DNA from 3 places in the Kitasatospora sp. NPDC024654 genome. Region 3 is predicted to be linked to each of the others. Evidence: predicted binding sites of a transcription regulator. Region 3 holds the regulator's gene; each other region holds the start of a gene.
The links. Region 3 encodes HspR, which represses chaperone genes until heat shock. Its sites were predicted from a motif close to TTGAGNNNNNNNNNCTCAA; they were not measured.
Positions count from the first base shown of each region.

Region 1: lon (endopeptidase La) is a predicted target of HspR. The motif match lies at 6,587-6,605, and genes of this name have one in related genera.
Region 2: dnaK (molecular chaperone DnaK) is a predicted target of HspR. The motif match lies at 7,307-7,325, and genes of this name have one in related genera.

Region 1 covers NZ_JBVHLF010000006.1:74,310-84,514, forward strand. Annotated here, with positions in the region: gene ACZ38L_RS05695 (multifunctional oxoglutarate decarboxylase/oxoglutarate dehydrogenase thiamine pyrophosphate-binding subunit/dihydrolipoyllysine-residue succinyltransferase subunit) at 1-2,903, opposite strand, end outside; gene ACZ38L_RS05700 (sensor histidine kinase) at 3,234-4,391, opposite strand; gene ACZ38L_RS05705 (response regulator transcription factor) at 4,449-5,180, opposite strand; gene ACZ38L_RS05710 (rhomboid-like protein) at 5,735-6,484, shown strand; gene lon (endopeptidase La) at 6,628-9,087, shown strand; partial or broken gene ACZ38L_RS05720 (hypothetical protein) at 9,390-10,205, shown strand, end outside.
Region 2 covers NZ_JBVHLF010000023.1:50,734-60,938, reverse strand. Annotated here, with positions in the region: partial or broken gene ACZ38L_RS16435 (DUF4232 domain-containing protein) at 43-629, opposite strand; gene ACZ38L_RS16430 (hypothetical protein) at 1,035-1,637, opposite strand; gene ACZ38L_RS16425 (methyltransferase domain-containing protein) at 1,953-2,699, shown strand; gene ACZ38L_RS16420 (ArsR/SmtB family transcription factor) at 2,732-3,478, opposite strand; gene ACZ38L_RS16415 (phosphotriesterase family protein) at 3,613-4,659, shown strand; gene ACZ38L_RS16410 (hypothetical protein) at 4,802-6,283, opposite strand; gene ACZ38L_RS16405 (TetR/AcrR family transcriptional regulator C-terminal domain-containing protein) at 6,679-7,260, shown strand; gene dnaK (molecular chaperone DnaK) at 7,447-9,315, shown strand; gene grpE (nucleotide exchange factor GrpE) at 9,312-9,941, shown strand; gene ACZ38L_RS16390 (hypothetical protein) at 10,005-10,136, opposite strand.
Region 3 covers NZ_JBVHLF010000024.1:70,394-80,598, reverse strand. Annotated here, with positions in the region: gene ACZ38L_RS16955 (TrmB family transcriptional regulator) at 1-212, shown strand, start outside; gene ACZ38L_RS16950 (hypothetical protein) at 659-1,282, opposite strand; gene ACZ38L_RS16945 (hypothetical protein) at 1,918-2,919, opposite strand; gene ACZ38L_RS16940 (heat shock protein transcriptional repressor HspR) at 3,034-3,528, opposite strand; gene dnaJ (molecular chaperone DnaJ) at 3,535-4,683, opposite strand; gene grpE (nucleotide exchange factor GrpE) at 4,774-5,385, opposite strand; gene dnaK (molecular chaperone DnaK) at 5,382-7,226, opposite strand; gene ACZ38L_RS16920 ((Fe-S)-binding protein) at 7,518-9,746, shown strand; partial or broken gene manB (mannose-1-phosphate guanylyltransferase) at 10,038-10,205, shown strand, end outside.

The DNA.
Region 1 (10,205 bases), on a different contig from region 3:
ACGGTGTAGCGGGCCTGGTCCTCGGTCAGGTAGAGCAGCGGGGTGTAGTCCTCGCCGGTCTGCCGGTCGATGAGCACCGCGTGGCGCTGGCCGAAGGTGCCGCGGCGGCTGTCCTGGCCGGCCAGCCGGACCGGGTGGCCCTCCATCAGCAGCGAGCCGATGGCGAGCGTCTCGCCGGTGGCCCAGTCGATGGTGCCGTCCTCGATCGAGGCGGCGCGGCGCTGCAGCTGCGGCAGCAGACGCGGGTGCACGGTCAGCCACTCCGGCAGGTTGACCTGCGAGGCGGCGATCCGCTTCACCATCTCCTGGGAGATGCCGGTCTGGACGTTGACCGGGAAGTCGGCGGCCGAGACCGCGTCCGGGGCGGCGGCCTGCGTCGAGGCCGCGTCGCGGACCTCGGCGAAGACCTTCTCCAGCTGGCCCTGGAAGTCCTGGAGCGCCTGCTCCGCCTCTTCCATGGTGATGTCGCCGCGACCGATCAGGCCCTCGGTGTAGAGCTTGCGCACCGAGCGCTTCTTGTCGATCAGGTCGTACATCAGCGGCTGGGTGAACGACGGGTTGTCGGCCTCGTTGTGACCGCGGCGGCGGTAGCAGATGAGGTCGATCACGACGTCCTTGTGGAACGTCTGGCGGAACTCGAAGGCGAGCCGCGCGACGCGGACCACGGCCTCCGGGTCGTCACCGTTCACGTGGAAGATCGGGGCCTCGATCATCCGGGCCACGTCGGTGCAGTACATCGAGGAGCGGCTGCTGGCCGGGGCGGCGGTGAAGCCGACCTGGTTGTTCACCACGATGTGCACGGTGCCGCCGGTGCGGTAGCCGCGCAGCTGCGACATGTTCAGGGTCTCCGCGACCACGCCCTGGCCGGCGAAGGCCGCGTCGCCGTGGATCTGGATCGGCAGCACCGGGAAGGACGTGCCGCCCTGGTCCAGGATGTCCTGCTTGGCGCGGGCGATGCCCTCGACGACCGGGTCGACCGTCTCCAGGTGGGACGGGTTGGCGGCCAGCGACACCTTGATGGTCTCGCCGTCCAGGCCGGTGAAGGTGCCCTCGGAGCCCAGGTGGTACTTGACGTCGCCGGAGCCGTGCATCGACTTCGGGTCCAGGTTGCCCTCGAACTCGCCGAAGATCTTGCCGTACGGCTTGCCGACGATGTTGGCCAGCACGTTGAGGCGGCCGCGGTGGGCCATGCCGATGACGGCCTCGTCGAGGCGGTGCTCGGCGGCGGCGTCGATGGTCGCGTCCAGCAGCGGGATCAGCGACTCGCCGCCCTCCAGCGAGAAGCGCTTCTGCCCGACGTACTTGGTCTGCAGGAAGGTCTCGAAGGCCTCGGCCGAGTTCAGCCGGCGCAGGATGCGCAGCTGCTCCTCGCGCTCCGGCTTGGTGTACGGCTTCTCCAGGCGCTCCTGCAGCCACTTGCGCTGCTTCGGGTCCTGGATGTGCATGTACTCGATGCCGACCGTGCGGCAGTAGCTGCCGCGGAGCAGGCCGAGGATGTCGCGCAGCTTCATCATCTTCTGGCCGCCGAAGCCGCCGACGGCGAACTCCCGCTCCAGGTCCCAGAGGGTGAGGCCGTGCTCCACGACGTCCAGGTCGGGGTGCTTGCGCTGCTTGTACTCCAGCGGGTCGGTGTCGGCCATCAGGTGACCGCGGACCCGGTAGGAGTGGATCAGCTCCATGACACGCGCGGTCTTGTTGACCTCGTCGTCGTGGGTGGCGGCCACGTCGGTGGCCCAGCGGACCGGCTCGTACGGGATCCGCAGCGACTCGAAGACCTCGTCGTAGAAGCCGTGCTCGCCCAGTAGCAGCTGGTGGATCGCGCGCAGGAACTCGCCGGAGCCGGCGCCCTGGATGACCCGGTGGTCGTAGGTCGAGGTCAGCGTCATGATCTTGGAGACGCCGAGCCGGGCCAGCGTCTCCGGGGAGGATCCCTGGAACTCGGCCGGGTACTCCATCGCGCCGACGCCGACGATGGTGCCCTGACCCTGCATCAGGCGGGGCACCGAGTGCACGGTGCCGATGCCGCCCGGGTTGGTCAGCGAGACCGTGACACCAGTGAAGTCGTCCATGGTCAGCTTGTTGGCGCGGGCCCGGCGGACGATGTCCTCGTAGGCCTGCCAGAAGCCGAAGAAGTCCATCGTCTCGGCCTTCTTGATGGCCGCGACGACCAGCTGGCGCTCGCCGTTCGGCTTGACCAGGTCGATGGCCAGACCGAGGTTGATGTGCTCCGGCTTCACCAGGTAGGACTTGCCGTCCTTGACCTGGTAGCTGTGGTTCATGCCCGGGTACGCCTTCAGGGCCTGCACCAGCGCGTAGCCGATCAGGTGGGTGAAGGAGACCTTGCCGCCGCGGGCGCGCTGCAGGTGGTTGTTGATGACGATGCGGTTGTCGATCAGCAACTTGGCCGGAACGGCGCGCACCGAGGTCGCGGTCGGCACCTCCAACGAGGCGTCCATGTTGGTCGCCACGGCCTTCGCCGGGCCGCGCAGCACGACCAGCTCGGGGCCGGCGGGCGCGGCAGCGGCCTCGGCGGCCGCAGCGGCCTCGACGACGGCCTTCGGAGCCGGCGGCGCGGCGGGGGCGGCCGCCAGCGGCGCGGCGGCGGGCGCCGGCGCGCTGGGCGCGGCGGCCACCGGGGCGGCGGCGGGGGCAGGCGCCACCGGAGCGGCAGCAGGGGCAGGGGCGGCAACGGTGGTCGGCGTGGGGCCGACCGGGGTCGCGGCCTGGGTCACTGGGGTCACCTCGGTACCGGGCTTGTAGTCGGCGAAAAAGTCCCACCAGGCTCGGTCGACCGAGTTGGGATCCTGGAGGTACTGCTGGTAGATCTCGTCGACGAGCCACTCGTTGGGGCCGAAGCCAGTGGGACTTGCCGAGCTGCTGGGGGTTTCAGGGTGTGGCGACACGGCGGCAACCGCCCTCTTCCGCTTCCTTTTGGGATGTGTGGACAGCGGGGATTAAGGCTACGCCCCTGACCGATGATCGCGCAGTCCCCGAAGGCCCTGCGTCGCCCAGATCACAGTGTGCTAGGCCACATTGGCCGAAAGTTTGCGTTACAAGACGGTCTGTGGGGGGAAATGGGCGGCCTTGCTCGGGCCTCAAAACCACCCTAAACCGGACAAACCCCTGCCGGATTGACCAGGTTTGGCCATCTCGGCCTGTCGATTGCCGGAATGTCCCAGTTCGGTGACAAAGCTGGCCCGGCTGGACAGATCTCCGCAGGTGGGTGCGGTGGATCACAGTCGGGGGCGTGGGATCAGCGGCGTGGCGCCGGGGAGCGCGACCCTGATCAGGCAGCCCTGCGAGCCGTCCGCCACCTGGATCCGTCCGCCGTGCAGATCGACCGCCCAGCGGGCGATGGCCAGGCCCAGTCCGGTGCCGCCGTCGCTGCCCGGACCCTGGGCGGTCGGCGCGCCGGCCCGGCTGAACCGGTCGAAGACCCGGGTGCGGTCCTGCACCGGGATGCCCGGACCCTGGTCCTCGACCTCCAGCACCAGCTCCTGCGGCTCCCGGCCGGCCGCCCGGGCCCGTACCGTCACCACGCCGCCGGACGGGGAGTGTTTGCAGGCGTTGTCCACCAGGTTCGCCACCACCTGGTGCAGCCGCTCGGGGTCGGCCAGCCCGGTCAGGCCGGCCGGCTCGACGTCCAGCTCCAGGCGCAGGTCGCCCCGGCGGCTCCAGGCGCCGCCGGCCGTGGCGCCGTCCACCGTCAGACCGCGCAGCACGCCGGCCAGGAACGGCCGGACCTCGAACTCGCGGACGTCCAGCGGCACCACCCCGTCGTCCAGCTTGGAGAGGTCCAGCAGGTGGGCGACCAGCCGGCCGAGCCGCTCGGTCTGTTCCAGCGCCGCGCCCAGGTTGGCGTGGTCCGGCTGCACCACGCCGTCGACCACGTTCTCCAGCACCGCCTGCAGCGCGGCGATCGGGGTGCGCAGCTCGTGCGAGACGTTGGCCACCAGCTCCCGGCGGTGCCGGTCGGCGGCCTCCAGGTCGGCGGCCATCTTGTTGAAGGCCGCGGCCAGCTCGCCGATCTCGTCGCGCGAGGAGGTGCGGACCCGCCGGCTGTAGTCACCGGCGGCCATCGCCCGGGAGGCGGCCGTCATCTCGCGCAGCGGCGCGGTGAGGGTGTGCGCCAGGAGCTGCATGAAGAGCAGGGAGGCGATCATGGAGAAGGTCATGATCACGCGGATCTGGGTCTCCGAGCGGACCGCGATCACCATCATCCCGGAGGCGAGCACGACCGAGACCACGACCAGCATGGCCAGCTTGCCCTTGATCGAACGCACCGGGTCGAAGGGCCGGATCTCCCGCCAGGCCCGTTCGGCGGCACGGGTGAGCAGCGCGCGGCGTGGCGCCGCGCCGGGTTCGGTGTGCGCCTGTGCTGCGGTGTTCATCGGTGCTGTGGTCCCCGTACGTCTCTGCCCCCGTGGCCCCCGCCGGTTGCGTGTCGCTCAGGACACCGGGGCCTCCAGTGCGTAGCCGACCCCGTGCACGGTGCGGATCCAGGTCGCGCCGATCTTCCGGCGCAGCGCCTTGACGTGGCTGTCGACGGTCCGGGTGCCGGAGGCGTCGGTCCAGTCCCAGACCTCGGAGAGCAGCTGCTCGCGGGTGAGCACGGCGCGCGGCTGGGCGGCCAGGCAGGCGAGCAGGTCGAACTCGGTGGGTGTCAGGTGGACGTCCCCGGAGGCCAGTCGGACCCGGCGCTGGACGTGGTCGATCTCCAGCTCGCCGAAGCGCAGCGAGCCGAGAGCGGGGGTCCGGGCGGCCTGCTGGGCGCGCTCGACCCGGCGCAGCAGCACGTTCACCCGGGCCGCCAGCTCGCGCATCGAGAACGGCTTGGTCATGTAGTCGTCGGCGCCCACGCCGAGGCCGACCAGCAGGTCCGTCTCGTCGTCGCGGGCGGTCAGCATCAGCACCGGGACCGGGCGCTGGGCCTGGATCCGGCGGCAGACCTCCAGCCCGTCGAAGCCGGGCAGCATGATGTCGAGCACCACGAGGTCGGGCTGCCAGGTGTGGAAGCCGTCCACCGCACCGGGGCCGTCGTGCGCCACGGCCACCTTGAAGCCCTCGGCACCCAGACGGGCGGCGATGGACTCGGCGATGGTGGGCTCGTCCTCGACGACGAGCACGCGTCGTTGGGCGATCACACCAGCACCACTGGTGTCCTGTTGAATTTCTGTCACGGTCACGCCACCGCCCCCAGGGCCTGCGGGCCGGCCACCTGTGAGGGTGGCGGGACGCCGCTCGTAGTCTTGTTCCGTCGTTTTCCGTGCCCGGACCTGGCCGCTCCTGCTGCCGTGCGGCTCGGCCGGACCGGTGGCTTCCCAACCGCCGGTCCCGCGCGCTCACTTCGCAGCGTACGGACAGCAGGTGCACCCCGGTAGGCGGACCGTGGATTTGCGGGCGCACAGGCCCAGGGCCGCACCCCGGGGACGGGCACGGGCCGCTACCTTACCCGGCGATGTCGATCTGCCGTAACGGTGTGTATCTGCTTCGGGGATGGCAGACTCCACGATGTGGCGTGCTTTCCCGGCGGGCTCCCAGCGGACTCCCAGCGAGCTCCCGGCGCCGGGGGTTGGTACGGACCAGATCCCGAACTCCCGCTCGGAGCAGGGCAGGCCGGATCCTCAGCTGGTTTTCAGATGCGCGCCGTACGGTGGGTGGGATCGGTTGTCGTCCAACGGCGCGCCCCGCGTGGCTGGTGGGAGCGCGAGCGGTCGGACGGAACGGAGGTGCGATGGCACAGGCGGCGGACGAGGCCGGAGACCGCCCGACGGCGGCTCCCTACGCGGCGCTGCGGCTCGGCCTGCGCAGCGGCCCGCTGTTCTGGGTGCTGGCGCGGGTGCCGACGCCCCGGCGGAATCCCTTCGCGCTGCTCTACCTGGTCGTGCTGGCCGGCACCACGCTCTTCGCGCACTTCGGCGACCCCGTCCTGGTGCACCAGCTGCAGACCATGTCCAGCACCGACGGGCACCACCTGCTGCACACGCCGCTGCGCTCGCTGCTGATGAGCGGGCTCTGGGTGGCCGGGCCGGTCTGGATGCCCTACCTCTGGGCCTTCGCCTTCACCGTGGCGCCGCTGGAGCGCCGGATCGGCTCGCTGCGGACCATCGGAGTCTTCGCCGCCGGGCACGTCGTCGGCACGCTGCTCTCGCAGGCCGTGGTGGCGGTGGCGGTGGCCACCGGACACCTCGGCGCGAGCGCCCTGGACGAGCTGGACATCGGGGTCAGCTACGGGGTGCTGTGCTGCCTGGGCGCGTTCAGCGGGCTGCTGCCGGTCCGGGGACGGATCGCCGCGCTGGTCGGGGCCTCCCTGCTGGTCGCGCACCAGATCCTGAGCGACCAGGATCTGGTCACCGCGATCGGGCACCCCACCGCGCTGCTGGTGGGCATCGCGCTCTGGGGGCCGATCCGCCGGCCGCGGCGCCCTCGCGGTCGTCGGCCGCTGCGCGGTCCGCTGCCCCGGCCCGCCCTCGACCGGGTGTAGCCCGCTCTCTTTTCTTCCCCCTGCCTCTCCCCGCTTCCGGGGTGTCCCGAGCTGATCGCTCAGGGCGAACAAGCGTCGGGGAACATCCTCGGGTACCCCGGCCTTAGTCAGATCGACTCAAGTTCGCCGACTGGGGAGAGATCATGGCATCGACGTCCGCTTCGCTCACCCTGCCCGTGCTGCCGCTCGACGACGAGGTGGTCCTGCCGGGCATGGTGGTGCCGCTGGACCTGTCCGACACCGAGGTGCGTGCCGCCGTCGAGGCCGCCCGGGCCGCCGCGCGGATGTCGGCGAACGGGGGGAAGCCGCAGGTGCTGCTGGTTCCCCGGCTGGACGGCTCGTACGGCGCGGTCGGCACGCTGGCCACCGTCGAGCAGGTTGGCCGGCTGGCCGACGGTGATCCGGCCGCACTGGTGCGCGCGGTGCACCGGGTGCGGATCGGCTCCGGGACGACCGGCCCGGGCGCCGCGCTCTGGGTGGAGACCGTCCCGTTCCGCGAGTCCGCCGGGTCGCAGCCGCTGCCGGGCCGGACGGCCGAGCTGGTCAAGGAGTACAAGGCGCTCTCCGCGCAGTGGCTGCGCAAGCGCGGCGCCTGGCAGGTGGTCGACCGGGTGGCACAGATCGAGGGGGTCGGCGAGCTGGCCGACAACATCGGCTACGCGCCGTTCGCCACCGCCGAGCAGAAGCTCAAGGTGCTGTTGGAGGCCGACCAGACCGCCCGGCTGGAGTTCGCCCTGCAGCTGCTGCGCGACCACCTCGCCGAGGAGGAGGTCAACGACACCATCCGCAAGGACGTCGAGGAGGGCGTGGCCAAGCAGCAGAAGGAGTTCCTGCTGCGCCGCCAGCTGGAGGCGGTCCGCAAGGAGCTGGCCGAGCTGAACGGCGAGCCGGCCGACGAGGAGGGCGACTACCGGGCCCGGGTGGAGGCCGCCGACCTGCCGGAGAAGGTCCGCGAGGCCGCGCTCAAGGAGGTCGAGAAGCTGGAGCGCTCCTCCGACCAGTCGCCGGAGGGCAGCTGGATCCGCACCTGGCTGGACACCGTGCTGGAGCTGCCCTGGAACAGGCGCAGCGAGGACACCTACGACATCGCCGGTGCCCGCGCGGTGCTGGACGCCGACCACTTCGGCCTGGCCGACGTGAAGGACCGGATCGTGGAGTACCTGGCGGTCCGCAAGCGACGGGCCGACCAGGGGCTCGGCGCGGCCGGCGACCGTGGAACCGGAGCGGCCGCGCGCGGTGCCTCGGTCCAGGGCGGTGGGCGCCGGGCGGGCGGCGCGGTGCTGGCGCTGGTCGGCCCGCCCGGCGTGGGCAAGACCTCGCTCGGCGAGTCGGTGGCCCGGGCGATGGGCCGCGACTTCGTCCGGGTGGCGCTCGGCGGGGTCCGGGACGAGGCGGAGATCCGCGGCCACCGGCGTACCTACGTGGGCGCGCTGCCCGGCCGGATCGTCCGGGCGATCAAGGAGGCCGGGTCGATGAACCCGGTGGTGCTGCTCGACGAGATCGACAAGGTCGGCTCGGACTACCGCGGCGACCCGGCGGCGGCCCTGCTCGAGGTGCTGGACCCGGCGCAGAACCACACCTTCCGGGACCACTACCTGGAGGTCGAGCTGGACCTCTCGGACGTGGTCTTCCTGGCCACCGCCAACGTGATGGAGGCGATCCCGGAGCCGCTGCTGGACCGGATGGAGCTGGTCCGGCTGGACGGCTACACCGAGGACGAGAAGGTCGTGATCGCCCGTGACCACCTGCTACCGCGCCAGCTGGAGCGGGCCGGCCTGAGCGTCGAGGACGTCACGGTCGGGGAGGACGCGCTGCGCAGGCTGGCCGGCGAGTACACCCGGGAGGCCGGCGTCCGGAACCTGGAACGGGCGGTCGCCCGGATCCTGCGCAAGGTCGCCGCGCAGAGCGAGCTGGGCGAGCGGGAGCTGCCGGTGGCGATCGGCGCCGAGGAGCTGCGCGGGCTGATCGGCAGGCCGCACCACGTGCCGGAGGCCGCGCAGGCGCCGACCGAGCGGCGCACCGCCGTCCCCGGGGTGGCCACCGGGCTGGCGGTCACCGGCGCCGGCGGCGACGTGCTCTACGTCGAGGCCTCGCTGGCCGACGCCGAGACCGGCAGCAGCGGGCTGACCCTGACCGGCCAGCTGGGCGACGTGATGAAGGAGTCCGCGCACATCGCGCTCTCCTACCTGCGCTCGCGCGGCGCCGAGCTGGAGCTGCCGGTGACCGGGCTGCGGGAGCGCGGCATCCACCTGCACGTGCCGGCCGGCGCCGTCCCCAAGGACGGCCCGAGCGCGGGGATCACCATGACCACCGCGCTGGCCTCGCTGCTCTCCGGCCGCCGGGTGCGCCCGGACGTGGCGATGACCGGCGAGGTCTCGCTGACCGGCCGGGTGCTGCCGATCGGCGGGGTGAAGCAGAAGCTGCTCGCCGCCGACCGCGCCGGGGTCACCACGGTGATCATCCCCAAGCGCAACGAGCCCGACCTGGACGACGTCCCCGCCGAGGTCCTGGACCGCCTGACCGTCCACCCGGTCGCCGACGTCCGCGAGGTGCTGCGGCTGGCCCTGGAGCCGGCCGAGGTCCTGGTGGCCACGGCCGCGTAGCGGACCGCCGCCGGAGCGCCCGAGGCAACGAGCCGAACCCCTCGGGCGCTCCGCCGTGACCGGAGCGTGAGACGGGTGTCGTGGGACCCGGCGTCAACAGTCAGCATGGGGGCATGACTTCGGGCACGTGGTTGAGCCGTCGGCTTCGTGTCGACCTGGCCTACGCGTGTTCCGCGAGCTGTCACCGCGCGTTCTGAGCGCGGTGGCCCCGCCCGGCCGTGCCGGGTCGTCCCTCGTCCGCGCGGCCGGGCGGGCACGTCGCCGCTGTCGTTGTGCCCACCTCTCACCTGACGGGACCCTCCGTGCGCCTCGCGCTGCCCTCTCGTGTCGTCGTGTTCTCCGCGGCAGTTCTGCTCGCGCTGACCTGTGCGCCGACCGCCTCGGCGGCTCCGGCGGGCGGCCCACTGCCGCCGCACAACCCGTGCGCCGGTCCGGACGGGACCGCCACCATGCACGGTGACACCGGCTCCTCGGGCGCCACCTGGCGGTCCGGACCGGGTGCCGGCCCGCTGACCTCGCACCGGGCCGCGCCCGCCTCGGTCTGCCCGACCGTGCTGGTCGGCTCGGACGGCTAGCTAGCCGGTGGCGCTCTGCACCGCGATCTTCGGGCTCACCCCGACCGTGCACCTGCTGGACCCGACCACGGGCGACCCGATCGCCCAACTGGCCATCGCCAAGGGATCGTTGCTCGGCGGGGTGTACGCCTACCTGGACAACCAGGACCGGTTGACCGTGGTGGACGGCAACCGCGACCTGCTGCGGATCGGCCACCATCGCGACGCCGCCGGCAACCGGCTTCTCACGGTGGACGGTTCACTCTCGCTGGCCGGCGCGGTGCCGGCCGGCGACTCGGTGGTCGGTCTCTCCCCCGACTGGCAGGGCCGGGTCTGGTTCGCCACCGCCGGCGGGGTGGCCGGCACCGCCGACGACCGCACCGGCGTGGGGCGCGCGCTGCCGTTGCCGGCCGGCGAGGAGGTCGCGAACAGCATCTCCACCGCGCCCGCCGGGACCCTGGTCGCCACCACGGCGGTCACCTACCTGCTCACCGCCGGTCCGGACGGCACCCCGAGGATCGTCTGGCGGCAGGCGTACGACCGCGGCCCGGGCCGCAAGCCGGG
Region 2 (10,205 bases), on a different contig from region 3:
GCCGGGCAGCCGCCTGCCACACCGTCACCCGCCGACGACGGATCAGCCGTTCTTGCCGACCGGCTCCAGGTACAGCGTGTCGGTACCGCCGGCGTCCGCACCCGTGGCGAACTCCTCCCCCGGCCAGTTCATCTTGACCGAGTGGGTCTCCCCGGGCGGGGTGATCGTCATGGTGGTCACCTTGGCACCGGGATGGCCGTCGGGGTTGGTGCGGTACCAGATCGTGAACGTGCCGCCCTGCCCCTTGGCAAGGGTGACGTGCCCGGCTGCTGGAAGCCGCGCGGCACGTCGGTGGCTCCCTCGCTGGTGACCAGGTTGACCCCCGCGAAGCCGTACAGGGTGCAGGTGCCACCCTTGTTGACGAACGACACGGTGACCGAGCGCATGTCCGCCTCCGGCGGCGTGGCGTTGCCCACGGAGACGTCGGGAATCAGGTTGTCCGTGGCGCAGGAGGCGACCGCCGCCCTGCCCGCCCCGGAACCGCCCCCGGCGGGGGCCTTGGCGCCCGCGCCGGGGGCGGCCGAACCGCCACCGGTGCCGGCGGGGGCCTTGGCGCCGCTCGGCGCCGACACCGCCTGGCCACCACCCGTGCCGGCCGACCCGCTGACGTCGTCCTGGCAGGCGGTCATCGCCAGCCCCGCCACGACCAGCACCGCACCTGCCGCCAGGGCACGCTGAACACGCATCTGAACATCTCCCATGAGTGATGGATCGCGGCTCCCCACCGCGGCCACCAGAAGCGTCACAGAGGCGATCATGATCGTCCAGCCTGCGGCGACGGCCGGGACAGAGCTGTGACGGTGTGCCGTTCCTGTCCCAGAGCTCCGGCCCGAGCGACCTGAGCCGGCCCGAATCCGTTCCCCGCTCTCCAGATCCCACGCCCGTGCCGCGCTACGGTCAACTCCCGTGTGCGGCAGGGAATTTCCGTTCCGCATGCGCTCAGCCGGGGGCGTCCGGGTGGTCACCCCCGGGGTCGGGCCCCACCGCGGCGGTGGATGGGCCGGGCACAGCTGCCGCGGCCCATCCACCGGACCTCACACGGTCAGCTCGATCGCTTCCATGCGCAGCGACTGGCCGGTGGTGCCGACGAACGCGGTGGCGGGCGTGGCCTGGCAGTTCCAGCCCTGCCAGCCGATGTTCTGCACGTGGGCGTCGGCGCAGACGGCGCCGGTGGAGACGCCGATGTTGAGCGCCTCCATGCGCAGGGACTGGCCGGTGGTGCCGACCTGGGCGACCAGGCCGTCGCCGACGCAGGACCAGGCCTGCCAGCCGATGTTCTGCACGTGGGCCTGGGCGCAGACCCCGCCGACGCCGGAGACCGCGATGGTCAGCGCTTCCATCCGCAGCGACTGGCCGGTGGTGCCGGCCTGGGCCCCGTCGCAGACCGCGGGCTGCCAGCCGATGTTCTGCACGTGCGCGGCGTAACAGATGTGCCGGCCGGTCGCGTTGGGGTGGGTGAGTTGCTGCTGGCGTACCGCGGCCACCACGGCGGCCTGTGCGGCGGCGTCGGGGGCGGCGGCCGCGGGGGCGGTGCGCGTGGTGGGGGTGGAGGCCTGGGCGGGGGCTGCCAGCGCGCCGAGCCCGGCCGCCAGCAGGGCGGCGCCGAACAGGGCGGGGATGCGCCGGTGTCGGATCATGCGGAATGTCCTCTCGCTCGTGCGGGCCGCCACTGACGGCCCGTTAGTGACATGGACATGAAGATGCTACGGCAGGCCCTCCCGGCCCGAGCGAGTTTGCCGAACTGGCGGAAAAATCACCCGAGTTTGGCGCCGGCTGGGCGGTCTCCGGCAGGTCGCCGCGTCTTGGCGGCGCAGGCCCGAGCATGGTCGATGCCACGTCGGGACCACGGCCGCGGCTCGGGCCCGGCCATGGGGATCGCGCGTCGGCCGTTGTCTTTCGGACCGCACGGTAGGCGTCGGCCTGCCGGTGGTGCGGGCTCGCGGTCAGGGTTGGTGCCGGGCGCCGCGACGGCGCGCGTCGCAGGCGAGAGGCGGGCCTGGAACGGGTTTCACGGTGACCGCGGAGCGCTCTTCGCCGGCGCTTCGATCTCCACCTCGGCAAGGCAGGCGCAGGAGACGATCACGCAAGTCACGCGCAGGACCGACGCCGGACAGACGGCACGTTGGAACGACCCCGCCGGCCACGCCTGGGTCGAGGCGCAGGTGGTCCTCGACGGGATGTTCAGGCCCTTCGAGGAGCTGCTCCTCGAGGCGGTCCGCGCCGGACGCGGGAACCGCGTGCTCGATGTCGGCTGCGGCACGGGCAGCACGACGGTGGCCGTCGCGCGGCGGCTCGGTGCGAGGGGTCGCTGCGTGGGCATCGACATCTCCGATCCGTTGACTTCCTCCCCGCCCTTCAGAGCGGGGAGGAAGTCAAGACGACGGCCGAACGCGCCGGGGCAGTTCGCCTTCGCGGACCCGTGCAGGGTCCGCCGCGTTCTGGAGGAGAGCGCCTGGGCCGAGATCGACATCCGGCCGATCGATGTGGTCTGCGCCCTGCCCGAGAGGGAGCTGGTCCGTTACTTCACCCGGCTCGGTCCGCTCGGCCTGGCCCTCGGCGAGGTAGATGAGCGCAAGCGCGCCCAGGTCGTCGAGACGGTCCGCCCCGCGTTCGATTCCTACCTGCGCGGCGGGGAGGTCCGCTTCACCGCGGCCTGCTGGCTGGTCGGTGCGCGAGCGCTGTCCGCGCCGGGTTCCTGAGCGGCACGGCACGCGACCGGCGCGGGGTCCGGTCACGCCGTGCTGAGGCCGAGTACGGCCTGCAGGTGGGCGGCGCCGGCAGGGGTGACCCGGACCGCCCGCTGCCGGGGGCTCTGTTCGAGCCAGCCCGAGGCGGTCATGGCGGTGAGGAGCTCGGCCCCCAGCCGGCCGGCCAGGTGGTGGCGCTGTTCGCTCCAGTCCAGGCAGAAGCGCAGCAGCGGCCGGCGGACGGCCGCGGTGAGCACGTCGTCGGACACGCCGAGGGCGGCGAGCACCTGCGGGCCTCGGGGGCCGAGCCGGTGGGCAGGCGGGTCCGACGGGCGGCGGGCGGTCCCGTCCGGGCGGTCCGCTGTGATCAGGGCTCCTCGGTCCACCAGCGCCCGGGTCACCTCGACGCCCAGCCGCCCGGCGAGGTGGTCGTAGCAGGTACGGGCGGCGCGCAGGGCGGCGGAGCGGTTGCCCTGGCGCAGCGAGCGGACCGGCTGGAGGGGCGCCATGCCGGCCAGGGCCTCGATGACGGCGGCGACCTGGGCCGAGGCCAGGCGGTAGTAGCGGTGGCGGCCCGACTGCTCCACCGCGAGCAGGCCGGCCTCGCGCAGCCGGGCCAGCTGTGCGCTGGCGGCCTGGGCGGTGACTCCGGCCTCGGCGGCGAGCTGGCCGGCGGGCAGGGCGCGCCCGCCGGCCAGGGCGGTCAGGATGCGGCTGCGGGTGGGGTCGGCGAACCAGTTCGCCGCGTGGGCGATGTCCGGTTCTCCGGGGCCGGCCGGGGTGGCACACATGCCCCCATCGTCGCCCATGGACGTTTCCGGCCGTGCGGAAGTGTGCCCGGGGCGGCTGGCCGCGGCGACGTTTCCGGCCCGGTGGAGGCGTTCTCGGCCTAGGGTGCCACGGAATCAGGAGCGGAGGAGCCACGGTGGCACATGTTCAGACGGTCAACGGCCCGGTCGATCCGGCCGAACTCGGCGGGGTGCTCTCCCATGAGCATCTGCTGTCGCTGACTCCGGGGCCGTGGCTCTCGGGCGGCCCGCGACCGCGCGGCGGCGAGCGCGGTGAGCGCGAGGCGTTCGCGCGCGAGCAGGTCTCGCTGGCGGTCTCGGCGCTCAGCGGGCTGCGGGCCCACGGGATCCGCACGGTCGTCGACCTGAGCCCGTACGGCGACGCCGGCCGGGACGCCTCGGGCGCGAACGTGGCGCTGCTGAGGGAGATCTCCCGGCGCAGCGGCGTGCACATCGTGTGCGGCACGGCGACCTACCGGGAGGGGTTCAGCCCGCGGTGGGTGCGGGAGGCGTCGGTCGAGGAGATCACCCGACGCTTCGTCGAGGACGCCACGACGGGAATCGCCGGCACGGGAGTGCGTGCGGGGATTCTCGGCGAACAGCCCACCGGTCTGGGGGAGGTCACGGCCCACGAGCTCAAAGGGCTGCGGGCGGCCGCTCGTGCCCACCACGTCACGGGACTGGCGGTGAACACCCACACCACGCACGGGACGATGGCACTGGAGCAGCTCGACCTGCTGGCCCGGGAGGCCGTCGACCTGGCTCGGGTGGTCGTCGGGCACCTGGACAACCACCCCGACCTCGACTACGTCCGCCGCGTTCTGGACCGTGGCGCCGCGATCGCCTTCGACTCGGTCGGCAAGGAGACCTGGGACCTGCGGCTCCCGGCGCCGGCGGGGCCGCTCCCGGACGGGCCGTACACCAAGCAGGCCCTGCGTCGGTCCGACTCCACCCGGGCGGACCGGATCGCCCGGCTGGTCGCGGAAGGTCACACCGAGCGCATCCTGCTCTCCCACGACCTCACCGGCGCCCAGGTCCACCTCAACCCCGCCACCCACGGCCGATGGGGCTACGCCTACCTCAGCGCGGTGTTCGTCCCCATGCTCGCCGAACGCGGGGTCACGCCCGCCCAGATCCACGCCATGCTCCACACGAACCCCGCGCGGTTGCTCACCATCGCCTAGGGCTGTCCGAGCGGGGCAACGGCGACCGGCGGTTCGGGGTGAACGGCGCCGATGCCCCCGGCCGTTGACCCGCCGCACGTCGAAGTCCCCACCCGGGGTGGGGACTTCGACGCCGGTTCGCCCTGACGGGCGGGCAGCGGCGTCAGCGGGTGGGCGTGGCGCTCGGGTTCGGGCCGGGCGCCGAGGCGGCGACTATCGGCCATTCGTTGCGGTAGAGCGTGAAGGGCAGGTCCTTCTCGAGCAGCGGGGTGCCCAGGACGGCGATGCGCGCCAGCACGGATCCGTTCACGTCGAGGCCGCCGTAGAGGCCGGCCCGGCCGGTGACGGTCGGCTTGGTACCGGTGCTCTCGACGCTGACCTCGCCGTTCACCGCCGCCCGCAGGTACGGCTCGACGGTGGCCTTCACGCCCAGGCTGTCGTAGAGCGCGACGGACCCGTCGGCGACCAGGCCGCTGCGGACGTTGGCGTTGCCGGAGAAGCGGGCCCGGACCGGGGAGATCGTGGTGGTGACGGGTTCGGTCGCGGAGGTCCAGCCGGCCGCCTTGGTGTAGTCGGCGTGGATGGCCCAGTCCCCGTCGACCTTCTGCGTGGTGTCGACGGTGACCGTGCCGTCGGCGCTGACCTCGGCGTAGACGGTGAGGTTCAGGGTGATCACGACGGGCAGCGAGCCGACCATCACCGTGGGGGTGGCGGTGAGGGTGGCGATCGGGATCTTCACCTGGCCGGTGGAGCCCGCCAGGCTCGCGGTCAGGTGCCAGTTGGCGTGCGCGCCGAGGTCGAAGCCGACCGCGGCCTGCTCGGCGCCGAGGATTCCGTGGGCGCCCTGGTAGGAGAAGAGGACGCTGGGGTCGAGTTCGAGCGAGCCGGAGAGCGTGGCCTTGGTGCCGCCGGGCAGCGGGATGCTGTCGTTCGCGTCCAGTTCCAGCGCGGCCGAGGCGGAGCCGTTGCCGCCGTCGGGGTTGGGGACGTAGGAGACCTTGAGGTCCTTGAGTTTCGGGGTGAGCTGGATCCGGTGCGGGTCGAGGGCGCTCCTGACGTTGGCCCAGGTCTGGCCGAGCAGTTCGGAGATGGTGGCCGGGCGGGTGCTGACCGCCACCTTCCCGTCGCCGGCCGGCTGGACGCCGGTGATCGCGAGCAGCGCGCCGTGCGGGGCGGCGGCCGACGGCGGACTGTCGATCAGCTGGCCGGCCTGGAGCGCGGCGGTGGCCGCGGCCGAGGCGGCCGGGCTGGGGGTGGCCCCCTTGCCGGTGCCGGCGACGGCCAGGACGGCCTTGCCGGTCTGCTGGTTGTAGGAGTCCAGCTTGAGGTCGGGGGTGCCGGCCACGGTGGGCGCCTTGGACGGGGACGGATCGGCCGGTGCCGGCTTCGATGCTCCGGAGGCGCTCGGGTGGGCGGCGGGCTCCACCGACGGTGCCGCTGACGCCTGGTCGGCGGCCGGGGTCACCAGGGTCACCCGCGGGTTTCCGGTGGGGGCCGCCGTGTCCGGCCAGGTCGCGTCGGTCGGGGCGGAGGCGGCCGGGGCGGCGGCGGTGGACTGGGCGGCCGGCGTCGTCGGGTCGCAGGCGCTGAGCGAGAGGACGACGGACGCGGCGAGCGCGGGCAGCGCGAGGGTGCGCGTGGACATGCGGAGGGTCACCTTCGGCGTAAGGCGGGCAGGGAGGTTGGCCACCCCACGACGTGTCAGGGGCATGCCAGATATGGCGTCGGCAAGGCCCACCGCGGGGAGGACCCGAGTGGCTTCCGGCACGTCGCGGGAGAGCGCTGGAGGTGGCCGGGTTCCGCCGTCGGCCAGGACCGCGCGGGGCGCATCGCGCCGCACGGCCCGACCCGGTGTCAGATGTGCGACACCGGACGCGAACCCCCTGGCGCCCCCCTAAAACTAGAGCCAGTAGTTTTGCCTGGGCGAGAACGTACACTAGTCCGCGTTCACGGCCCAACTCCGGGTCCGACGAGGTGAGAAGGCGAGACGAGAGCGCGATGGGCAGACCGCCACGGCCGTTGCTGACCCGGGAGGGGATCATGCGGGCCGCTCTCGCACTGGTCGACGAGGAGGGGGCGGAGGCCCTGTCGACCACCCGGATCGCGGCCCGACTGGGCGTCAAGGGGCCGTCCCTCTACAACTACGTCGCGAGCCGCGAGGAGATCATCGACGGGATCTGCGACCTGATCGTCGCCGAGATGGAGCTCGATCCGGGCATCCGTCCGTGGACGGCCGCGCTGGACAGCTGGGCGCGCTCCTACCGCGCCGCGTTCGCCGCCCATCCCCACATGGTGCCGCTGCTGGTGACACGTCCCACCCAGTCCCTCGCGGCGCTCCGGGGCTACGCCAACGCCTTCGCCGTGCTGCGCGAGGCCGGCTGGCCGCAGGAGCACCTGGTGCCGATCGTGCAGTGCGTCGAGTACTTCCTCGCCGGCGCGGCCCTCGACTTCGGCCTGCCGCGCGCGGCGTCGCTGCCGGCCACCGGACTTCCACCCGGCCTGGATCCCCTGCTGAACGCCCCGTCCGACTTCAGTGAACTGGCCTTCGAGACCGGCCTGTCCACGCTGATCCGCGGTTTCGAACAGACGCTGAGCAGCCTCCAGGCCGACCGGCACGCCTGACGGGACAGGTGCCCGCGGGGCCGCCCGCAGGCGTTCGCGGGCAAACTTGATAGCATTGGACTCAAGTTTCATGAGGACTCCTGGAGGCTGTGGGCCGCCCCTCGGCGGAGGGCGGCGGGTGCCACCAGGGGTGTGCCGTCCGCCCAAGCCCGGTGGTACACCGGACTGGAGGAGGGAGATCTTGAGATGGCTCGCTCAGTCGGTATCGATCTGGGGACCACGAACTCGGTGGTCTGCGTCTTGGAGGGCGGTGAGCCGACCGTCATCCCGAACGCGGAGGGCGCCCGGACCACACCGTCCGTGGTGGCCTTCGCCAAGGGCGGCGACGTGCTGGTCGGCGAGATCGCCAAGCGGCAGGCGGTCACCAACGTGGAGCGCACCGCGCGGTCGGTGAAGCGGCACATGGGTGAGGCCGGCTGGCGGTTCCCGGAGCAGGGCAGCATCGACGGCAAGCAGTACACCGCACAGGAGATCTCGGCGCGGGTGCTGCAGAAGCTGAAGCGTGACGCGGAGGCGTACCTGGGCGAGGACGTGACCGACGCGGTGGTCACGGTGCCCGCGTACTTCAACGACTCCCAGCGCACCGCGACCAAGGAGGCCGGCGAGATCGCGGGCCTGAACGTGCTGCGGATCGTCAACGAGCCGACCGCCGCCGCGCTGGCCTACGGCCTCGACAAGGAGAACGAGCAGACCATCCTGGTCTTCGACCTGGGCGGTGGCACCTTCGACGTCTCGCTGCTGGAGATCGGCGAGGGCGTGGTGGAGGTGAAGTCCACCAACGGCGACACCCACCTGGGCGGTGACGACTGGGACCAGCGGGTCGTCGACCACCTGGTCAAGCAGTTCAAGAACGGTTACGGCGTCGACCTGTCCAAGGACAAGATGGCGCTGCAGCGGCTGCGCGAGGCGGCCGAGAAAGCCAAGATCGAGCTGTCCTCCGCCGCCGAGACCAGCGTCAACCTGCCCTACATCACGGCCTCCGCCGAGGGCCCGCTGCACCTGGACGAGAAGCTCACCCGGGCCCAGTTCCAGCAGCTGACCGCGGACCTGCTGGAGCGCTGCAAGACCCCGTTCCACCAGGCGGTGAAGGACGCCGGGATCAACGTCTCCGACATCGACCACGTGATCCTGGTCGGCGGTTCGACCCGGATGCCCGCGGTGACCGACCTGGTCAAGTCCCTCACCGGCCGGGAACCGCACAAGGGCGTCAACCCGGACGAGGTCGTCGCGATCGGCGCCGCGCTGCAGGCCGGTGTGCTGAAGGGCGAGGTCAAGGACGTCCTGCTGCTGGACGTCACCCCGCTGTCCCTGGGCATCGAGACCAAGGGCGGCATCATGACCAGGCTGATCGAGCGCAACACCACGATCCCCACCAAACGCTCGGAGATCTTCACCACCGCCGAGGACAACCAGCCCTCCGTGCAGATCCAGGTCTTCCAGGGCGAGCGCGAGATCGCGGCCTACAACAAGAAGCTCGGGATGTTCGAGCTGACCGGCCTCCCGCCGGCCCCGCGCGGCCTGCCGCAGATCGAGGTCACCTTCGACATCGACGCCAACGGCATCATGCACGTCGGCGCGAAGGACCTCGGCACCGGCAAGGAGCAGCGGATGACCGTCACCGGCGGCTCCGCCCTCCCCAAGGACGACATCGAGCGGATGGTCCGCGAGGCCGAGCAGCACGCCGAGGAGGACCGGCGGCGCAAGGAGGCCGCGGAGACCCGCAACAACGCCGAACAACTGGTCTACGGCACCGAGAAGCTGCTCCGGGAGAACCAGGACAAGGTGCCCGGCGACGTCAGGAGCGAGGTGGAGACGGCGATCGCGGACCTCCGGGAGAAGCTCGAGGGCGAGGACACCGCGGCCATCCGCGAGGCGACGGAGCGGGCGACCACGGCCGCGCAGAGGATCGGCACCGCCCTCTACGCCCAGGCCCAGGCGGCGGGCTCCGGCGGCGGCCCGGCGGCGGGCGGTTCGGATGCCGCGGGTGGTGAGGAACAGGACGTCGTCGACGCCGAGATCGTGGACGAGGACAGTCCGAAGGGAGGCGCTGGATGAGCCGGCCGGACGGTTCCGGGCCTTGTGGACCGCAGGAGCAGGTGCCCGCGGTCGTGATCCGGGACAAGCGGCGCATCGACCCGGTGACCCTGAAGTTGCGGGATCCCGACCGGGCCGGGAAGGAGGGAGCGGGCGGCGGGGAGGAGGCCGGGAGCGAGCGGCTGCTCGGCGCGGTGGACCGGCTCGGCGCGCTCGAGGCGCGGCTCGCCGAGCGCACCGCCGACCTGCAACGCCTCAAGGCGGAGTACGACAACTACCGCAAGCGGGTGCGGCGCGACCGGCTCGCGGTCCGCGAGATCGCCGTCGTCAACGTCCTGACCGGGCTGCTGCCGGTCCTGGACGCCATCGACCGGGCCCGCGAGCACGGCGAACTCACCGACGGGCTGCGGGCGGTCGCCGACGCGCTGGAATCCCAGCTCGCCGCCCTGGGGCTGCAGTCCTTCGGGAACCCGGGCGAGCCCTTCGACCCCACCCGCCACGAAGCACTCGCCCACGAGCCCTCGGCCGAGGTCGAGGAGCCGACCTGCACCACCGTGCTGCGCCCCGGCTACCGGGTCGGGCAACACCTGCTGCGCCCGGCCCAGGTCGTGGTCGGCACACCGCCCGCCCCGGCGCGGGAGGGTTAGGCACGGCCAGGCCGCCGCGGTCGGATCGCGACACCCGTCCGACCGCGGCGGCGTGTGATCAGCTCAGCAGCACGGCGCCGTGGCGGCCACCATCGGCTGCTGGGTCGAGGCGGGCGGGGTTGCCTGGGCGACGCCCACCGGTGCGATCGAGAGGCCACGGGCCACGCCGGCCGCCATGGCGGTGATCCGCTTCATCCCAGCTCCAGGGTCCAGTAGTTGACACTGACAGGCCAAGTGAATCAGGCGTTCGACGGCGGGGCGGAC
Region 3 (10,205 bases):
TGACCGGCCTGCCGGTGCACGACCAGATCGGCCGGTTGCTCGCGCAGGGGCTGACCCAGCGGGTGGTGGCCGGCCGGCTGGGCCTCAGCGAGCGGACCGTGGCCGGTCACATCTCCCGGCTGCGCGAGCTCTACGACGCCGAGACGCTCTTCCAACTCGGCTGGCTGATGCGGGCCTCGGCCGACGATCCGAAGGGGGAGCCGGAGAGGTGAGCCCGCACCCGGACGGCCGGCTCCCGGACGGTCCGCGCGGCGAGCCGGCCCTCCGCCGGCTGCTCCAACCCGGCCCGCTGGTCGAGCGGATCGACGGGGTCTCCCGTGTGGCGGTGGATCCGTGGATCGCGGTCGCCCGGGTCAGCCCCGAACTCCGCGCGGCCGGCGCCGGGTTGCTCGCCGGTGTGGACCAACCACCAGCTCTGCCCGTTGAGTTGGCCCAATTCCATGGCCGGTCCCCGGGGTGCCCGGACCACCATCGCCGGCCGGCTGGGCCTGAGTCGGCGCAGGGTGGCCGCCTGGGCGCCCGGCCACGCGAGCGGTACGGGGCCGGGACGCCCTTCCAGTTCGGCCGGCGGATGCGCGCCACCGGGGCCGGACGCCCGGTGACTGAGCCGGCGCCAGATCGGCGTCCGGTCCGTCCGGTCCGTCCGGTCCGTCCGGGGTCAGCCGGTCGCCGCGCCGCTGCTCGGCCAGGTGCCGAACGGGTCGCTGTGCCGGGTCGGCACCGCCTTGAACTGCTCGCCGGGCGCGGTCCAGAACCCCTCGCGCAGCGACAGCGCCATGCCGGCCCAGTCCAGCGCGGTCTCCACGATGTGCCGCAGGCTCTCCTGCGACCAGGTGTCGTCGAAGACCAGCGGCAGCACCGGCGCGACCTGCTCGATCGTGGCGATCAGCGGGTTGTGCGTGATGGCCTCGTCCACCAGCAGCACGATCGGCTTGCGCAGCGCGGAGCCCCAGCCGAGTTCGAGCGAGACGCCCGCCGAGAGCGGAGCGCCCACGTAGGCGAAGACCAGGTCCGCGGTCTGCATCGCGCGGAAGTCGGACGGCACCCGCGGTTCCGGAGCATGGCCCTCCACCGTCCAGGCGTCACTGTGGTGCGCACTGAAGACGGCGGCGCCGCTGCGCAGCAGCGAGCTGCGGAGAGCGGTCAGTCGGGTCCGGCTGGCCAGCGTGACCACGCTGTCGGCCGGCCCGGTCAGCCGCATGAGCGGCGCGGCGAGGAAGACACGGGCCCGGCGACCATCGGGGGCCTGGGCTGCGTGCTGACGCATGTACGGCTCACTCATGTCGACTCCGGGGAAGGGGTTCATTCGGTGGTGTGGGTGAGTCTCGGGCGGCCGGCCGGGGTGCCGGATGACTCTTTCCTGCGGCTGATCCGAGGCTGCTGCGGCAGGAGAACAAGATTCTTGAATGGACAACGACAATCACTCAGGATGAAGCTTGTGGTGTGGTGTCCCGAGTGAGCTGATCGTCCAACGGGGCCTCCTGCGCAGTCCACTGACACGGGGTGTCATTCGACTGCCTGGCAGCGAAATGACACCCCGCTCGGGAAGGGTGGCGATGACAAGGCCGAGGGCGTGCGGCATCATTGGGGCGATTGTTCGACCTAAATCTGACCTGGAACGCCCGAAGCGATCTTCGCCTGGGAGGTAGCGATATGCCTGACATCCGCAGTCTTGTCCGACTTGTCGGAGTGTCTCTTGCCGTTGGCCTGGTGACGGTTGGGGGTGCACTGGGCGCAACCGCCGCTTCGCATGCCGGGGTGGCGGGCAACTCGTCCGGGGTGGTGCGGACTTCCTCGGTGCAGGCGGTTGCGGCACCGGCGGCCGCGATGAGCCCGGGCGAGTACAACTGGAGCTGACGCCCGCGCCGATCGGTGTTCGCGGCGCGTGATCCGACGGGAAACTCCGGGGCCGGCGGGCTAGGAGTTGTTCGGGGTTCCCGGCGGGTCGCTGGAACGGGCTATCGCGTATCCCAGTTGGAACAGCGACTCGACGTTGTATTCCTCGCGCAGTTCGGCGATGTGCCGGGCGAGAGTTCGCTCACTGATCCCCAGCCGCCGTGCGATCACCCGGTGGTTGGTGCCGTCCAGCAGCAGGTCGACGATGGTCTTGCGTAGTTGCGACACGACCTGTTGGGGCACGGACCGTCCCCCGTCGAAGACCAGCGCGCGCCGCCAGTTGCGCTCGAAGACGTCCTCGGTGAGGCAGGTCACCACGGCCCGGTCGCGGATGAACGCCGCGAGGCTCATGTCGTTCGCCACCGGAATGACGGCCAGTGCCCGGTCCACCACGATCAGCCTGGTGTAGGGCTCGTCCAGGGTGCGGAACTCGCCGCCGGCCTGGGTGACCGTGGCGACGTAGTCCCGGGTGGGCCCGTGGTAGCGGGTGCTCGCGTGGTAGATGGTCCGGGCGGCCACCCCGCGCCGCAGGTCCTGCAGGTCGCTCGCCATGCTGCCGGCGAGTTGCTCCGGAGGCCGCGGGCCGCCGGGCTGGGCGGCCAGCACCTCCTCCTTGGCCTTGACCACGGCATGCCGCAACTTCTGGTTGATCAGTGCTTTGCCGCGCACATATTCAATGGTCCCGCCGCCCTGCGACGGCGAATGGAATGCGTCGGCGAGATCCTGGAGTTCGGCCGGCAGGGAGATTGCCCGGGAAAGCATGCCGAGCGCCTGCTGCTGCCAGTCGGTGCTCAGCCGGGTGGCCAGATGCTTGGGATCCACTGCGACGAGTTGGCCGGGATCATCGAGATCGACCACCAGGAGGCCGATTTGTATCAGCTCGTCGAGGTAGATCTTTTCCGGGACGGTGGCCGTCGCCGGGTCGATCCGGCCGTCCGAGCGGATGATCGACAGATAAAGTTCGCGTGCAGACGACGAAAGGGTAGCCGTGCCGGCAACGGACATGCCTGGCTCGTCCCGCATATTCATCCTCGGCTCCTCACCCCCCGTGCTCCCGGCTGACCAGTCTCGCAGGCCATGAAGCCGCCGGCACCCCCCGGAGGGAGGGTAACCGGCGGCTGATCACTGCTGAGGGGTCTACCTGCGCGGACGCCAGACCACCAGGGCGCTGGACTGCTGGGCCGGCTGGTACGGCACCAGGTCGCGGCGGTAGGAGGCGTGCACCGCGGCTTCCCGGGCCTGGAGCGTGCTGGCGGCGCCCTCCAGCGAGGCGGCCAGCTCGCCGATCCGGGCCTGCAGCGCGGCGACCTGGTTCTCCAGCTCGATGATCCGCTTGATCCCGGCCAGGTTGATGCCCTCGTCCTGGGAGAGCCGCTGCACCTCGCGCAGCTGCTGGATGTCCCGGGCCGAGTAGCGCCGGCCGCCACCGCCGGTCCGGTCCGGGCAGACCAGGCCGAGCCGGTCGTACTGCCGCAGGGTCTGCGGGTGCAGACCGGAGAGCTCGGCGGCCACCGAGATCACGTAGACCGGGGTGTCCTCGGTGAGCGCGTAGCCGGCCGCCGCGGACCGCCGGGGCGGTGGTCCGCCCGGCAGCCCCTCCCCGAGGCCCACGCCGATGGAGTCGGGGTTCATGTCACATCACGCTCCCTCCGCCGCCTTGAAGAGGGCGGCTCGCGGATCCTGAGCAGCGGTGGCCTCGCGGTACTGCTCCAGTGCCGTCAGGGCCTCGCCGGTGGTGTGCTGGGGAACCGTCACCTCGACGGTGACCAGCAGGTCGCCGCGGGTGCCGTCCTTGCGGGTGGCGCCCTTGCCACGAGCCCGCAGGGTGAGGCCGTTCGCGCTGCCCGGGGGCAGCTTGAGCTTGACCGCCGGCCCGTTCAGCGTCGGTACGTCGATGGTGCCGCCCAGCGCGGCCTCCGGGAAGGAGACCGGCACGGTCACCGTGAGGTTGTCGCCCTTGCGCCCGAAGACCGGGTGGCCGTCGACGTGGACCGTGACGTAGAGGTCGCCCGGCTGGCCGCCGCGCTCGCCCTGGGCCCCCTTGCCCTTGAGTCGGATCCGCTGCGCGTCCTGCACCCCGGCCGGGATCCGCACCTGCATGGTGCGGGCCGAGCTGGCCCGCCCGCTGCCGTGGCAGTCCGCACACGGGTCGTCCACGATCATGCCGCGGCCCTTGCAGTCCCGGCACGGCTCGGAGAGCGCGAAGGCGCCCTGGCCCCGGCTCACCGTGCCGGCGCCGACGCAGGTCGGGCAGACCCGCGGGGTGGTGCCGGCCTTGGCGCCGGTGCCCGCGCAGGAGCGGCAGGCGGCCTGGCTGGTCATCCGCAGCGGGACGGTGGCGCCGTCCACCGCCTCCTCGAAGCTGAGCGTCACCTCGGTCTCGACGTCGGCCCCGCGCCGCGGCTGGGCAGCCCGCCCGCCGCGGTTGAAGAGCCCGCCGAAGACGTCGCCGATGCCGCCCCCGCCGCCGCCCTGGGTGCCGCTGAAGAGATCGCCGAAGTCGAAGCTGTAGCCGCCGCCGTTGGTGCCGCCGCCGCGCAGGCCGCCGGAGCCGAAGAGGCTGCGCGCCTCGTCGTACTCCTTGCGGCGCTTGTCGTCCGAGAGCACGTCATAGGCCTCGGAGATGTCCTTGAACCGCTCCTCGGCCTTGGCATCGCCCTTGTTGGCGTCCGGGTGGAACTCGCGGGCGAGCTTCCGGTAGGTCTTCTTGATCTCCGCGGTGGTGGCGTCCTTGGGCACACCGAGGACCTTGTAGTAGTCCTTCTCCACGTAGTCCTTCGCACTCACGGCAGCAGCCACCTCCCAGGATGTGTCGATACGGCGCTGCGGAGCCGCGCGTCACGAGTCGTGACGCGCGACCCCGCAGCGCACAGCGTGTCAGTTGTCGGCCGCACCGTCAGCCTCGGGGGCCTCCGGGTCCGGGCCGCCGGTGGACTGACTGCCCGGCTGCGGTTCGGCCACGGCCACCATCGCCGGGCGGATGATCCGCTCGCCGATCCGGTAGCCGGGCTGGAGGACCTGCACACAGGTGTCCTCGGTGACCTCCGAGGAGTAGCTGTGCATCAGCGCCTCGTGCAGGTTCGGGTCGAAGGGCTCGCCCTCCTTGCCGAACTGCTGCAGCCCGAGCTTGGCGACCACGGTCTCCAGCGACTCGGCGACCGACTTGAAGCCGCCGGTCACCTCGCCGTGCTCGCGGGCCCGACCGATGTCGTCGAGCACCGGGATCAGCGACTCCAGGATGTTGGAGACGGCGATCTCGCGCACCGTCAGCCGGTCGCGCTCGACCCGCTTGCGGTAGTTCTGGTACTCGGCCTGGAGGCGCTGCAGGTCACCGGTGCGCTCCAGCAGCTCGCGCTTGGCCGCGGCGAGCTCGTCGCCCTCGCCGGCCTCGGCGGCGGCCGCCTTGACGGCCTCCTCCGCGGCCTTGAGGACGGCCTCGTCGGCGTTGGAGTCGTCGCCGGGCTCCACGCCCTGCGGCTTCTCCGTCATGCCGCACCGCCCTTGGGCTTGTCCTCGTCGATGATCTCGGCGTCGACCACGTCGTCCTCCTTGGTGAAGTCGACGTTCTCGGCGCCACCGGCGGCCGCACCGGCCGCGTCGGCGTTGGCGTACAGCGCCTGGCCGAGCTTCTGGGCGGTGGTGGAGACCTTCTCGGTGGCCTCGCGGATCGCCGCGATGTCCTCGCCCTTCAGGGCCTCCTTCAGCTCGCCGATCGCGGTCTCGACCTCGGCCTTGACCTCGGCCGGCAGCTTGTCGGCGTTGTCCGCGATGAACTTCTCGGTGGAGTAGACCAGCTGCTCGCCCTGGTTGCGGGTCTCGACCGACTCGCGGCGCTTGTGGTCCTCCTCGGCGTACTGCTCGGCCTCGCGCATCATGCGCTCGATGTCCTCCTTGGGGAGGGCGGAGCCGCCGGTGACGGTCATCCGCTGCTCCTTGCCGGTGCCGAGGTCCTTCGCGCCGACGTGCATGATGCCGTTGGCGTCGATGTCGAAGGTGACCTCGATCTGCGGCAGGCCGCGCGGGGCCGGCGGGAGGCCGGTCAGCTCGAACATCCCGAGCTTCTTGTTGTAGGCCGCGATCTCGCGCTCGCCCTGGTAGACCTGGATCTGCACGGAGGGCTGGTTGTCCTCGGCGGTGGTGAAGATCTCCGAGCGCTTGGTGGGGATCGTGGTGTTGCGCTCGATCAGCTTGGTCATGATGCCGCCCTTGGTCTCGATGCCCAGGGACAGCGGGGTGACGTCCAGCAGCAGGACGTCCTTGACCTCGCCCTTCAGCACACCGGCCTGCAGCGCGGCGCCGATCGCGACGACCTCGTCCGGGTTGACGCCCTTGTTGGCGTCCTTGCCGCCGGTCAGCTCCTTGACCAGCTCGGCGACGGCCGGCATGCGGGTCGAGCCACCGACCAGGACGACGTGGTCGATCTCGGAGAGCGAGATGCCGGCGTCCTTGATCACGTTGTGGAACGGGACCTTGCAGCGCTCCAGCAGGTCCGCGGTCAGCTGCTGGAACTGGGCCCGGGTGAGCTTCTCGTCCAGGTGCAGCGGGCCCTCGGCGGAGGCCGTGATGTAGGGCAGGTTGATCGAGGTCTCGGAGGACGAGGACAGCTCGATCTTGGCCTTCTCGGCCGCCTCGCGCAGGCGCTGGAGCGCCATCTTGTCCTTGGAGAGGTCCACGCCGTGGCCGGCCTGGAAGGTCTTCACCAGGTGGTCGACGACCTTCTGGTCCCAGTCGTCACCACCGAGGTGGTTGTCACCGTTGGTGGCCTTCACCTCGACCACGCCGTCGCCGATCTCCAGCAGCGAGACGTCGAAGGTGCCGCCACCGAGGTCGAAGACCAGGATGGTCTGGTCGTCCTTGTCGAGGCCGTAGGCCAGCGCGGCGGCGGTCGGCTCGTTGACGATGCGCAGGACGTTCAGGCCCGCGATCTCGCCGGCCTCCTTGGTCGCCTGGCGCTCGGAGTCGGAGAAGTAGGCCGGGACGGTGATGACCGCGTCGGTGACCGTCTCACCCAGGTAGGCCTCGGCGTCCCGCTTCAGCTTCTGCAGGATGAAGGCGCTGATCTGCTGGGGGTTGAAGTCCTTGCCGTCGACGTTGGTCTTCCAGCCGGTGCCCATGTGGCGCTTGACCGAGCGGATGGTCCGGTCGACGTTGGTGACGGCCTGCCGCTTGGCGACCTCACCGACCAGCACCTCGCCGTTCTTGGCGAAGGCGACGACGGACGGCGTGGTCCGGGCGCCCTCGGCGTTGGTGATGACGGTGGGCTCACCGCCTTCGAGAACACTGACGACCGAGTTCGTCGTGCCGAGGTCGATACCGACCGCGCGTGCCATCGTAGATACCTCCACGGAGAAGTTGAGCTTTACGGGCTCAAGCATGCCCGAGCGCCGCGGCGGCGTCAACAGGGCTGAGTGCAGGCGGCTCAACTTTTATGCTGCGCTTACGCTCCTCGCCCTTTGGGGCTGGATGGGTGACTATGGCCTTACGTGACTGCCGCCATACCTTGAGCGTCTTCTGGACAGGTGCTACAGGGCGATAGGGTCCGCCCGGTGGGTCGTTAAGTTACCCACGAGTACACTTGACCGACCTCTACCATCACCGCCGCTGGAGTACGGAGAAGCCGGATGCAGCTAGCAGCGATCCTCATCTCACTGGGCACGACCGCGGTCGGCGTGGCGCTGTTCGCTCGTGCCATCGCGCGGATCTTCCGGTTCGTCCGGCTCGGCCAGCCCGTCCCGGCCGGAGCGCGGATCAACGACCCGGTGGCCCGTACGGTGACCGTGATCCGGGAGTTCCTCGGGCACAGCCGGATGAACAAGTGGGGCATCGTCGGCATCGCCCACTGGTGCGTCGCCGTCGGCTTCTACGCGCTGATCCTGACCCTGGTCGGCGCGTTCGGCCAGCTCTTCGACCCCAAGTTCGAGGTCCCGATCGTCGGTGACTGGACGCCCTACCTGGTGTTCCAGGAGGTGCTCGGCCTGGTGACCTTCCTCGGCATCGCGGTGCTGACCGTGATCCGCCAGCTGAGCCTGCCGAGCAAGTCGGTCCGCAAGTCCCGCTTCGCGGGCTCCAACATGGGCTTCGCGTACTTCATCGAAGCGGTCATCCTGATCATCGGTGTGGCGATCCTGACCCTGCGCGGTCTGGAGGGCGCGCAGGCCGGGGTCGACCACTACTCGGCCGCGTACGTGGTCTCCTACCCGCTGGTGAAGGCGTTCTCCGGGCTGAGCCTGGGCACCCTGCACAACCTGCTCTGGCTGGTCGCGACGATCAAGATCTCGGTCTCCTTCATCTGGATGATCGTCGTCTCGCTGAACACCGACATGGGTGTCGCCTGGCACCGCTTCCTGGGCTTCCCGAACATCTGGTTCAAGCGGAACGCCGACGGCGCGGTGGCGCTCGGCGCGCTGCAGCCGATGACCAGCGGCGGCAAGCCGATCGACTTCGAGGACCCGGCCGAGGACGCCGTGTTCGGCGTCTCCCAGGTCGAGCACTTCTCCTGGAAGGGCATCCTCGACTTCTCCACCTGCACCGAGTGCGGCCGCTGCCAGTCGCAGTGCCCGGCCTGGAACACCGGCAAGCCGCTCTCGCCGAAGCTGCTGATCATGTCGCTGCGCGACCACGCCTACGCCAAGGCGCCGTACCTGCTGGCCGGCGGCGGCAAGGACGTGGAGGGCAACGAGAAGGCCACCGCCGAGCAGCTGGCCGGCGTCCCGGCCGCCGCCCTGGCCGAGGCCGAGCGCCCGCTGATCGGCACCGCCGAGGAGAACGGCGTCATCGACCCGGACGTGCTCTGGTCCTGCACCACCTGCGGCGCCTGCGTCGAGCAGTGCCCGGTGGACATCGAGCACATCGACCACATCGTCGACATGCGCCGCTACCAGGTGATGATCGAGTCCTCGTTCCCGACCGAGGCCGGGACGATGCTCAAGAACCTGGAGAACAAGGGCAACCCGTGGGGCATGGCCACCAAGGCCCGCCTGGACTGGGTCAAGGAGCTCAAGAAGGAGACCGGCATCGAGGTGCCGGTGATTGGCGAGGACATCGACCCCGCCGAGGTCGAGTACCTCTACTGGGTCGGCTGCGCCGGTGCGCTCGAGGACCGCGCGAAGAAGACCACCAAGGCCTTCGCCGAGCTGCTGCACACCGCGGGCGTGAAGTTCGCCATCCTCGGCAAGGAGGAGTCCTGCACCGGTGACTCGGCCCGCCGGCTGGGCAACGAGTTCCTCTTCCAGATGCTCGGCGCGCAGAACGTCGAGACCCTGAACACCGTGCTGGAGGAAGCCCCGGTCAAGCGGATCGTGGCCACCTGCCCGCACTGCTTCAACACCATCGCCAACGAGTACCCGCAGCTCGGCGGGCACTTCGAGGTGATCCACCACACCCAGCTGCTGCAGCACCTGATCGACGAGGGCAAGCTCGTCCCGGTCAACCCGGTCGAGGGCCTGATCACCTACCACGACCCCTGCTACCTGGGCCGGCACAACAAGGTCTACAGCCCGCCGCGCGAGATCATGGACAAGGTCCCCGGCCTGCGCCAGCAGGAGATGCACCGGCACAAGGAGCGCGGTTTCTGCTGCGGCGCCGGTGGCGCGCGGATGTGGATGGAGGAGCGGATCGGCAAGCGGATCAACACCGAGCGGGTCGACGAGGCACTCTCCCTCAACCCGGACATCGTCTCCACCGCCTGCCCGTTCTGCCTGGTGATGCTCTCCGACTCGGTCAACGGCAAGAAGAACGAGGGCGCGGCGAAGGAGCACCTCAAGGTGGTCGACGTCGCCCAGCTGCTGCTCGACTCCGTGAAGGCCGTCCCGCAGGCCCCCGAGGCCCCGGCCGAGCCGGTCGGGGTGTAGCAGCCCGCGTTCGGACCGAGTCCGAATGTGTTCGCACCTTCTCAGCTCACATATGATGCCTGCCCCGGGCCCGCGGCCCGGGGCAGGTCGCTTCGCGGACCCGGTGCCGGTACAGCCTGCACAGAATCACGTATTACGGTGGCCCGGGTGGGCCTGTCACCACAGGACCTTCGGCCACCCCGCGGCACCACGGACAGCAGCCCGTGACGCCGCCACAAGCACCCAAGCGCCGGCCTGTCACCACTCCACAGGCCGGGTCGCTGACCGGAACCAAGGGGAGAAACGCAAACCATGACCCAGGCGATCATGCTGGTTGGCGGTCAGGGCACCCGTCTGCGCCCGCTCACCACGCACACCCCGAAGCCGATGCTGCCGGTCGCCGGTGTGCCGTTCATCGCGCACCAGCTGGCCCGGGCCGCCGCCGCGGGCGTGACCCGGGTGGTCCTGGCCACCTCCTAC